Linked DNA regions of Desulfovibrio desulfuricans. The protein of the gene in region 1 interacts with the protein of each later gene in a pairwise test. Links are inferred from orthologs where the notes say so. Each region holds a gene or a part of one and is shown in the gene's direction. Other genes may lie near its edges.

Evidence for each region. The genes of interacting proteins can lie anywhere in the genome.
Region 2: the proteins of grpE (region 1) and NE637_RS11695 interact in binary tests that used the Escherichia coli proteins (3 or more experiments, as listed by UniProt). The link is inferred for Desulfovibrio desulfuricans from one-to-one orthologs.

The regions. Positions count from the first base shown.
Region 1 is NZ_JANFYZ010000002.1:314,773-320,495, forward strand. What follows is about bases 1,677-4,575. They hold grpE (nucleotide exchange factor GrpE), read left to right. Parts: upstream 1,677-2,748; coding sequence 2,749-3,402; downstream 3,403-4,575. Other genes in these bases: hisD (histidinol dehydrogenase), read right to left, coding at 1,677-2,542; NE637_RS04180 (LysR family transcriptional regulator), read right to left, coding at 3,469-4,449; NE637_RS04185 (carboxymuconolactone decarboxylase family protein), read left to right, coding at 4,555-4,575. Also shown: NE637_RS04160 (enoyl-ACP reductase FabI), read right to left, coding at 1-111; NE637_RS04165 (phosphoribosylaminoimidazolesuccinocarboxamide synthase), read right to left, coding at 329-1,210; more of hisD, read right to left, coding at 1,238-1,676; more of NE637_RS04185, read left to right, coding at 4,576-4,941; NE637_RS04190 (HD domain-containing phosphohydrolase), read right to left, coding at 5,047-5,723. UniProt on the Escherichia coli protein: Participates actively in the response to hyperosmotic and heat shock by preventing the aggregation of stress-denatured proteins, in association with DnaK and GrpE. It is the nucleotide exchange factor for DnaK and may function as a thermosensor.
Region 2 is NZ_JANFYZ010000010.1:15,565-19,976, reverse strand. Bases 1-3,000 are described here. They hold NE637_RS11695 (Nramp family divalent metal transporter), read left to right. Parts: upstream 1-867; coding sequence 868-2,133; downstream 2,134-3,000. Other genes in these bases: NE637_RS11690 (ABC transporter substrate-binding protein), read left to right, coding at 2,339-3,000; NE637_RS11700 (methyl-accepting chemotaxis protein), read right to left, coding at 1-564. Outside these bases: more of NE637_RS11690, read left to right, coding at 3,001-3,355; NE637_RS11685 (GTP-binding protein), read left to right, coding at 3,343-4,044; NE637_RS11680 (ATP-binding cassette domain-containing protein), read left to right, coding at 4,034-4,412. UniProt on the Escherichia coli protein: H(+)-stimulated, divalent metal cation uptake system. Involved in manganese and iron uptake. Can also transport cadmium, cobalt, zinc and to a lesser extent nickel and copper. Involved in response to reactive oxygen.

The DNA.
Region 1 (5,723 bases):
GTTGAATGCCAGGCGGGCACCCTGTTCCTTAAGGGCATTGGCAATGCCGTAAGCGATACTTCTATTATTGGCCAAACCCAGTATAAGAGCTTTCTTTCCTTGCAGCAGCATGGATCCTCCTGAAAAAACAATGCGAGCCGAACGAGTCGGCACTAAAGTGTATCAGAACAGCGGCAGCGCGCCTGGGCGAAAAAGCCGCACAATATACGGCGCTGTCGGACAGTGGACGGCAGGTCGATGGTACAGCCCGGCGCTTTTGTGAAAAAAGTGCCTAGGCTGCCACGCCAAAGGCGCGCCCGGCACTGTTGTACCGGACGCGCTCAATTTGTTACTTTGTAAGGATGTCGTAAGCTTCCTGGTAGCGATTCGCCGTGGCCTTGATGATTTCTTCCGGCAAGGCGGGCGGCGGGGGCTGCTTGTTCCAGGGCTGCTTTTCCAGCCAGTCGCGCAGGTACTGCTTGTCGAAGCTGGGCTGGCCCTGACCGGGCTGATACTGGTCAGCGGGCCAGAAGCGGGAAGAATCGGGCGTGAGCACTTCATCAATGAGGTGCAGCTTGCCGTCAATAAAGCCGAATTCAAACTTGGTGTCGGCCACGATAATGCCGCGCCCGGCGGCATAGGTGCGCCCGGCCTCGTAAATGGCAAGCGTGGTGCGCTCAACCTGGGCGGCGGTTTCCGCGCCAAGCAGTTCCGCAGCCTGGGCCACGCTGATGTTTTCATCGTGCTGGCCGAGTTCGGCCTTGGTGGAGGGCGTAAACAGCGCAGGCTCCAGCTTGTCGGATTCGCGCAGGTTGGCGGGCAGCTTGTAGCCGCACAGGGTGCCGGTGGCCTTGTAATCCTTCCAGCCGGAGCCGGTGATGTAGCCGCGCACAATGCATTCCACAGGCAGGGGCTTGGCCTTGCGCACGATGACGGCGCGGCCTTCAAGCTCGTCCTTCCAGGGGGCCAGAGCGGCGGGGAAGCGGTTCACATCGCTTTCAATCAAGTGATTGGGAATGATATCCTTGAACTTTTCCATCCAGAACAGGGTGATCTGGTTAAGAATCACGCCCTTGTAGGGGATGGGTTCGTTCATGATCACGTCAAAGGCCGACATGCGGTCAGTGGTGACAATGAGCAGTGTTTTTTCGTCCACATCATAGATGTCGCGCACTTTCCCGCGAGAAAGAAGGGGATAGGCGCTGATCTCGGTTTTTACCACGACTTTCATGATGGCTCCTGATTCCTCTGGCTCTTGCTATTTCTTCCCGCGCGCTTCAACGGAGCGGGCGTGGGCTTCCAGGCCTTCCAGCCGGGCAAGGGCGGCTATGGACTGCATGTTCTGCTGTAAAAAGGTTGAAGAAGCGGCTACGATGCTGGTCTTTTTGCAGAAGGTCTGCACCGAAAGAGCCGATGAAAAACGCGCCGTTCCCAGTGTAGGCAGCACATGGTTGGGCCCGGCAAAATAGTCGCCCACAGGTTCGGGGCTGTGCTGGCCCATGAATACGGCCCCGGCATGGCGGATAAAGGGCAATACGGCCCAGGGGTCGCGGGTGCACAGTTCAAGGTGCTCCGGGGCCACCATGTTGGCAACCGCCACAGCTACGGAAAGATTGGGCGTAACCACAATGGCGCTCCAGTCTTCCAGCGCGCGAGCGGCGGTGGTGGCTCTGGGCAGGGCGGCGCACTGCTTTTTCAGCTCCTGCTGGAGGGTATCGGCCAGACGGGCATCGTCAGTGATGCAGATAGCCGAGGCCAGAGCATCGTGCTCCGCCTGCGAAAGCATATCCGCAGCGAGCCATGCGGGGTTGGCGGAAGAATCGGCCAGCACGAGCACTTCGCTCGGCCCGGCGATCATATCAATGCCCACAATGCCCTGCACCATGCGCTTGGCAGTGGTGACAAAAATATTGCCCGGCCCGGCAATAACATCCACAGGCTGAATGGTTTGCGTGCCGTAGGCCATGGCCGCAATGGACCATGCCCCGCCAACGCGGTAAACTTCATCAATATCAAGAAGATGCGCTGCGGCAAGAATATGCGGATTAACCGTGCCGTCCTTGCGGGGCGGCGTAAATACCGCCAGGCGCGGCACGCCGGCCACCTGGGCGGGTATGGCGCTCATGAGCAGGCTGGAAACAAGGGGCGTATTGCCACCCTGACCGCCGGGAACATACAGGCCGCCAGCGTCAACAGATGTAACCTGCTGGCCGAGAATGCTGCCGTCCTGGCGGGTGAGAAACCACGATTTCTCAACCTGAGCTTCATGGAAAGAGCGTATGTTGGCCGCAGCCTCGCCGATGATTTCGCGGCTTTCAATGGTGACTGAGGCTGCCGCCTTGGCGATTTCCTGCTCGCTCACGCGCAGGGGCGGGGCAAAATCAGGGCAGTCAAAATTGCGCGTGTACTCCACAAGGGCATCGTCGCCCCTTTGCCGCACAGCGTTGATAATGTCGGTTACGGCGCTTTCCACCCCGTTGCCGGGATTGTGCCGCCCTTGCAGCCACTGGGCCAGCGCGGGCCATTCCTGTTCATGTTGCAGCGTCAAAATTCGGCATGTCATAGTGCTGTTCCTCTTCTGGTTCGGGCAATATACAGAAGCCGCCGCAGAATGTCGAGGCGCAGATGTCTGTCAACTGGCGCAAGTGCTGGCGCTGTGGAGCCGGAACAAAACTTTTTGCAGTTACGGCAGCGCCTTGACAGGGTGGACAAGCATACTTACTTAACGGAAAGCATCGTGACCCCGCCGGGGTCGATTCAGGAGGAAGCATGCAGCGTCATAAAATGAACCACTCATTCGGACAGCAGGGCAGTCAGCAGGGCGGCCAGGCGGATAACCGGGCAGAATGCCAGCCCGAAAGACCGGAAGATGGTTTTCTTGAAGAAGACGGTATTCTGTTCGGTCAAAATGCGGGCAAAAACCCCGCTGCCGATTCCGTGCAGGAGTCTGATACTGCCCCGGCAGACAAGGCGGCCTCAGGCGAAAGCCTTGAAGAACGTTGCAAGGCGGAGCTGACAGAAATGCGCCTGCGCAATGCCGCAGAAATGGACAACTTCAAGAAGCGCCTCACGCGCGAACATGAAGAGCAGATGCGCTACGCGGCTGAAAAGGTCTTGGGCGACCTGCTGCCCACGCTCGACAACCTTGATCTGGCCCTGCGTTACGGCAGCAAGAGCGAAGCCTGCAAGGACATGTTGCAGGGCGTGGCCATGACCCACAAGCTCCTGCTTGATGCGGTGGAAAAGCATGGCCTCAAGCCCCTCGGCGAGGAAGGCGAGGAATTTGATCCCAACGTGCATGAAGCCGTGGGTTTTGAAGACCGCCCCGATTTTGCCCCCAACTCTGTAGCGCGTGTGCTGCAACGGGGTTTCAAGCTGGGCGACCGTTTGCTCCGCCCCGCCAAGGTGATGGTAAAACAGTAAATTTTTTGTGCGCGGCTTTTCGGCCCGGCGGCTTCGGCTGCCGGGCTTTTCTGTTTTTTGCGCTGGTTATGCCGTGCCCAGAAAATGGGCGGCTTCGGCAATGATCTGTCGCAATTGTGATGTCGTTTCCGGTTCGTCCCCCTCATGAGCACTGCCGTCCGTGTTGTAATCACCACCCACTTGCAGCGCCAGGCCCAGGCGTAGTTCCAGCAGTTCCCCCTCCGCCAGAGGGCAAAAGACAACATCTCTCCGCCCAATGGCGGAAAATGAACGAGGCAGCATCCCCATGCCATCCCCTTGGGCAATGCGGGCCAGCAGCACATCGTGCTCTTCCGGTTCTTCCAGATAAACTGGTGCAAAGCCCACATGGGTGAAAATGCCGCGCATGTGGTCAAAGTACGCGGGATTGTTCTCGCGCCGAAACCAGAAAAGAGGTCTGCCGTTCAGGTCTTGCAGTTTTACTGCGCCGTTGCCTGCATGGGGCAGGCTTGCAACCCATGCCGCGGGCAAAGCTGCCAGCAGCGGTTCTGCATACGGCAGCGGGCTAACATGCACGCCCGCAGCATCAAGCGGCAGAGCCACCAGCGCCGCGTTCATCCTGCCCCGGCGAACTCCCCGCGCAAGTTGGGGGGATGACTGGCGCACATACCGCACCGGGCTGCCGTTGAGAGTATCAAGTCTTTTTATAAAGCCCGCAAAAATGCCCTGTTCAAAGGCTGTTGTCAGGCCAATGGACAAGGGCGCTTCCGATCCATTCCTGCCATGTCCGAGCCTCCGCAAGCGCAGTCCTGCGGCGTCCTGTGCTTCCAGTACCGGGCGGGCAATGCGTAGCACTTCCAGCCCTGCCTCCGTGAGTGTGAGCCCTCGGCTGTGGCGCTCAAACAGCGTGAGGCCCAGCATTTCTTCCAGATGCCGCATATGGCGGCTCAGGGGCGGCTGGGTCATATACAGCCTGTCAGCGGCGCGCCGCAGGCTGCCTTCTTCTGCAACTACAGAAAAATAGCGCAGCAGCCGCCAGTCGGGGATGTCAAAAAGATCGTTAGCCATGCTTTAAAGGTATCACCAAAAAGGCAAGAGGCAAAGCGCGGGCATGGGCATAAAAGTCTGATCAGGGTCACGGCATTGAGCCAGGCCATTACACCGGAGAATGTCATGCAGACTGATCGTTATGCCGCAGGGCTTGCCATGCTGGAACAGGTTGACGGACGCGGCGGGGAAGAAGTGCTGGAAAGCGTGCGGGCCATTTGCCCCGATTTTGCGCAATACCTTGTGGAATTTCCGTTCGGGGATATTTATTCAAGGCCAGGCCTGGATTTGAAAAAGCGGGAGATCGCCGTTGTGGCGGCCCTGACAGCAATGGGCAACGCGGCCCCGCAACTGCGCGTGCATATTGCGGCTGCCCTGCATGTGGGCTGCACTCGCAAGGAAATACTGGAGGTCATTATGCAGATGGCCGTGTACGCGGGTTTTCCCGCCGCGTTGAACGGCCTGTTTGCCGCCAGGGATGTTTTTGACGGGCAGGATGGGCAGAAAGTGTAGGGCAGACAGGCGCGGCGGTTGCTGTTGGCAGCCGCTGCGTCAGAAAATGGGGAAATGCCGGGCAGAAGCAGAAGCCCGCCATGACGCGGCAAAGTTCAGGAGCAGCTACATGTCTGAATATTTTGCGGCGATGCTGCGGAATTGCTCCTGCATGGCTAAAAAGGCGTCCACCACTTCTGGGTCAAACTGGGTTCCGCGTCCTTCCACAATAATACGCATGGCTGTTTCGTGCGGCATGGCGGGTTTGTAGACGCGCTTGCTGCGCAGGGCGTCATACACGTCGGCCACGCTCATAAGGCGGGCGGAGAGCGGAATGTCCTTGCCAGCAATGCCGCGTGGGTAGCCCTTGCCGTCCCAACGCTCGTGGTGGCAGTAGGCAATGTCGCTGGCGATGCGCAGAAAGGAATTTTCCCCCAGAAACTTGTCAGCCGAGGCCAGCACAGCACGCCCCAGCGTGGTGTGTTCCTTCATGGCTTCGTATTCCTCATCGGTAAGGGGGCCGGGCTTGTGCAGCACGGTATCTGCAATGGCGACCTTGCCCACATCATGCAGCGGCGCAGAAAGGTAGAGCCACGAAATGGCATCGGCGTCCAGTTCGTCCCTGTACTCGGGCAGTTGCGAAATATAGACGGCCAGCGCCTTCACGTAGTTCTGCGTGCGTTTGATGTGCGCGCCGGTTTCCGTATCGCGCCATTCCGCAAGGCTTGCCATGGCGTGAATTGTGGCTTCCTGCGTAAGGGCAAGCTGGCGTGTGCGGGCGAGCACCAGATCATTCAGGTGGT
Region 2 (4,412 bases), on another replicon or contig:
GTCGCCCCGCCGCGAAAACATTTTGTGCGTGATGGCCACCACCAGCTCACCAGTGATGGAAAGGTAGCTGTCGGCCAGGCCGACCTTTTGCGACGAAGCCGCGCGCTGCGTGTACCAGGGCCGCTTGCTGGTATTGTAACCAGCAGGTACCTTGGTATTGTCGGCAGAGGTCGCGTAGCTGCCGTCAGTGTAGCCTGCGTAGGCTTCCACGTAATCTTCGGAGCCTTCGTCAAGCCGCACCAGCGGCTGAACGGTTTTGAAGGCATCTACCGAAAGATCGGCCCGAAGAAAAACGTCCGCTTCTTTATTGTTGGAGAAGTTGGGGAAAAGACCCACAGCTTCAGCAATGTAAGGTTCCTGCGCCAGAAGGGCGACATCGCGTTCCGCCCCGCTGATGAATGTTTCCACATAGTTGTTCATGAGGCGCAACTGGGTTGAGGAATTGGAAGTATAGCTTTCCTCGGCATTGTTGCGCATGGTCATGATCATAAAGGGCAGGGTGCCTGCTGCCATCACAATAATTGTAAAAAGGAATCCAAGAATAACGCGCAGTCTGATAGTCATAGCAAGGCTCCTGCTCAATCTGAAGTGGACATGCGTCCAGCCTGGCGGATCTGACGCTAACAAGATTATCGGTTTGTTTTTCAGAATCTTAATATCTGAAATACAAATGTAACATGAAAAAAAACGATGGGGGCAGGTGACACATACGTACTACTCCCCGTGCGCGCAAGAGGGGCAGACCGCACTTGCCTGCTGCCCATGAGTGCGTATACCGTCAGGTTGCAATACGGCAGCATCCGGTGTTGCTGCGCGGTCAGGCTGCGCACCGCCGGTTATTCAAAATTAAAGATCGGGAAGGTTTGCATGAGTGCAACAAGCTTTTGGAGCAAGTGCAATGTGTCGGGCATTACCCATAAGGGCGAAGAATTCCTCAAATTTGTGGGGCCTGGCCTGCTGGTGACAGTGGGTTTTATCGACCCCGGCAACTGGGCCGCCAATCTGGCCGCCGGGGCGGAGTACGGTTATTCCCTGCTGTGGATGGTGAGCCTTTCCACCTTTATGCTCATTGTATTGCAGCACAATGCGGCGCATCTGGGTATTGTGACGGGCAAGTGCATGGCCGAGGCCATAACGGAGTATTTTCCCTGCACCATTGGCCGACTCGTGCTGTTTAGCGCCTTTGGCGCTTCGGTCATGACCAGCATGGCTGAAATCCTCGGCGGGGCCATTGCCCTGCGCATGCTCTTTTCCATTCCCCTGCCCATTGGCGCAACCCTTACGGCCCTTCTGGCTGGCGGGCTTTTGCTGCTCAATACGTATAACAAGGTTGAAAAGTGGATCATCGGCTTTGTGTCGCTGATCGGCATCGCCTTTTTGTACGAACTGTGGCTGGTGCCTTCCGGGTGGGTTCCCAAGGCTGCGGTGGGCTGGGTGATGCCAGCCTTTCCCGAAGGTTCCATGCTGGTGATCATGAGCGTACTTGGCGCGGTGGTCATGCCGCACAATCTTTTTTTGCATTCCGAAATTATTCAGAGCCGTCAGTGGAATCTTGAGGGTGATGCCTTTATCAAAAAAAGGCTCGACTATGAATTTTTTGACACGCTCTTTGCCATGCTGGTGGGTTGGGCCATCAATAGCGCCATGATTATTCTGGCTGCTGCGGTGTTCTGGACAGCGGGGGAGCATGTGACGGAGCTTGAACAGGCCCGCGACCTGCTCAAACCCCTACTGGGCGACAGCGCCTCCGTGATTTTTGCCGTGGCCCTGCTGTTTGCCGGGGTGGCCTCGTCCGTCACATCGGGCATGGCGGGCGGCATCATGACATCTGGCATGGCGGGCGAACCCTACAATACCAAGGACAAGCACAGCGTCATGGGCATTGTTGGCTCGCTGGGCTGCGGCCTTGTGCTCATCTGGCTGACCAGCGACCCCTTCAAGGGCTTGCTGCTCTCGCAGATGGCTCTTTCGGTACAGTTGCCCATCACCATGATTTCGCTGGTGGCGCTGACATCGTCCCCCAAGGTCATGGGCAAATACGCCAACGGCAAGGGCACAAAGCTGCTGCTCTACACGCTCACAGGCATCGTGACAGCGCTGAACATCATGCTGCTCTTCAGCGCGCTGGATTAGCGGTACTTCACAGACTGCCCCAGCATATACCGTACTGCGCGCCAATATTGTATCGAACTGCGGCTGCGGTACAATATTGTTTGGACTCCGGCTGAAGGTGAAAGATAAATTAACTTACATATCGGTATGTTGAGCTGAGCCTTGCATCGGCATGTTCCTTGCTCTACCCAGAGCGGTTCCCAAACTTTTTGCGGAAAGAGGCACCATGAAAAGGCTTGAACATCTCATGCAGTCATTGCAGCAGCAGGAGGACATCCCCATTATGGGCAAAACCGACCTGCTGCTCTATGCCCCCTGCCCGGTAAAGCTTGTGGTCAAGGAGCGAATCGAGGCCATTGCCGCAGCGGCAACCCCGCCCCTGACGGCGCATATCCCCATGGGCTGCACCTCGGTTGATCCTTACGACCCGCTGTATATGGAATCTGACGCAAACAAGCTGCCCGCCGTTATAGCGTCCATTGGCTATGGCGACTTCTGGCGCGGCGAATTTGTGCGGCGTTTCGTCAACACGGGCATTTTTGAAAGCGTGCAGCCCCGCGTGCTGAACCCTCTGTACGCTGATGCCGGACTGATTGACCCCGCCGGGGCCTATACCATCTACGGCGTGACCCCGTACATTTTTCTGGTAGACTACAAAAAGCTGGACGGCCTGCCCGCGCCGAAAAACTGGGCAGACCTCATGAATCCCCGTTATCGCGGGCAGATTGTCATGTGTGGCGATGGCGACGACATGGCTGATGCCGTGCTCCTCAACCAGTACAAGGATTTTGGCGAACCGGGCGTTACCGGTCTTGCCGCCAACATCAAAAGTTTCATGCACTCCTCGCGCATGGCAAAGGTCTGCGGCACCGCCGCGTCCGATGCCGGGGGCATCTTTATCATCCCCCTGTTTTTTGCCGAGAGCACCAAGCTTCCGGAACACGTGGAAATTGTCTGGCCTGAGGACGGCGCAGCCGCAAGCCCCCTCTACCTGCTGGCAAAAAAATCGGAAAAGGCGCGTCTGGCCCCGGTGCTGGACTTCTTTGCCAATGGCTTTGGCGGCATAGACAGCGCCGCATGGTTCATCCCTGTGGACGGTTCGCGCCCCTCGCAGTTGCCCGCAGGGGCAAAACTCAAATGGGTGGGCTGGGATTTTGTGGAAAGCAACGACGTGAACAGCCTGCGCGATATTCTGGCCTTGAAGTTCCGGCGGTTGCAGGCGGGCACGGCATGCGTCTCATAACCGTGGCGGGGCCGCCCGCGTGCGGCAAGACCTCGCTTGTGGTCAGGGCTGGCGCGGCCCTGAAGGCGCGGGGCGCAACCTGCGCCGTCATCAAGTTTGACTGCCTGCAAACCCGCGACGACGAACTCTACGCGGCGGCGGATATTCCCGTTTCCGTCGCGCTTTCCGGCGGGCTCTGCCCCGATCACTTTTTTGCCACCAATCTGGAAGAAGCCTTTGCCTGGGCCGCAGAAACCGGGGCCGACATCTGCATTATCGAAACAGCAGGCCTGTGCAACCGTTGCTCGCCGCATCTGCGCGGGGCTTTGGCCCTGTGCGTCATCGACAACCTCATGGGCATCGACGCGCCGGAAAAAATCGGCCCCATGCTGCGGCTGGCCGATGTGGTGGCCGTGACCAAGGGCGATCTTGTTTCGCAGGCAGAGCGCGAGGTTTACCGCTACCGCATCCGGCAGATGAACCAGCGGGCCGTTATCCGTCACGTGAACGGCCTGACAGGTCAGGGCTGCGCGGAGCTTGCCGCCATCATGGCCATTGCGCCGGACATCGCCTCCGTAACCGACATGCGGCTGCGCTTCGCCATGCCCGCAGCCATCTGCTCCTATTGCCTGAGCGAAATGCGCATCGGCGCGCGTTACCAGAAGGGCAACGTCAAAAAGGCGGAATTTGGAGAAGGCCATGGAGCGTGAAAATATGGAGCTGGCCCTGCGCAGCCTGAGCCTGACCCCTGGGCGCGACAAGGCAGGCCAGCCGGAAAAAACGCAGATTCACTTCCGCCCCGGTGAAATCACGGCCCTGTTGGGGCCAACGGGCGCTGGCAAGAGCCGCTTTTTGAGCGATATTGAGTCGCTGGCCGCAGGCGATACCCCAACTGGCCGCACCGTGCTGCTCAACGGCGCAGAACCCGATGAAGACACGCGCTTTGATCTGCAGGGGCGGCTGGTGGCCCAGCTGACCCAGAACATGAATTTTGTGCTGGATATGGGCGTACTGGATTTTTTGCGCACCCACGCCCTGAGCCGCGAGGTGCCAGACCCCGAAACCGCTGCGGCCAGGG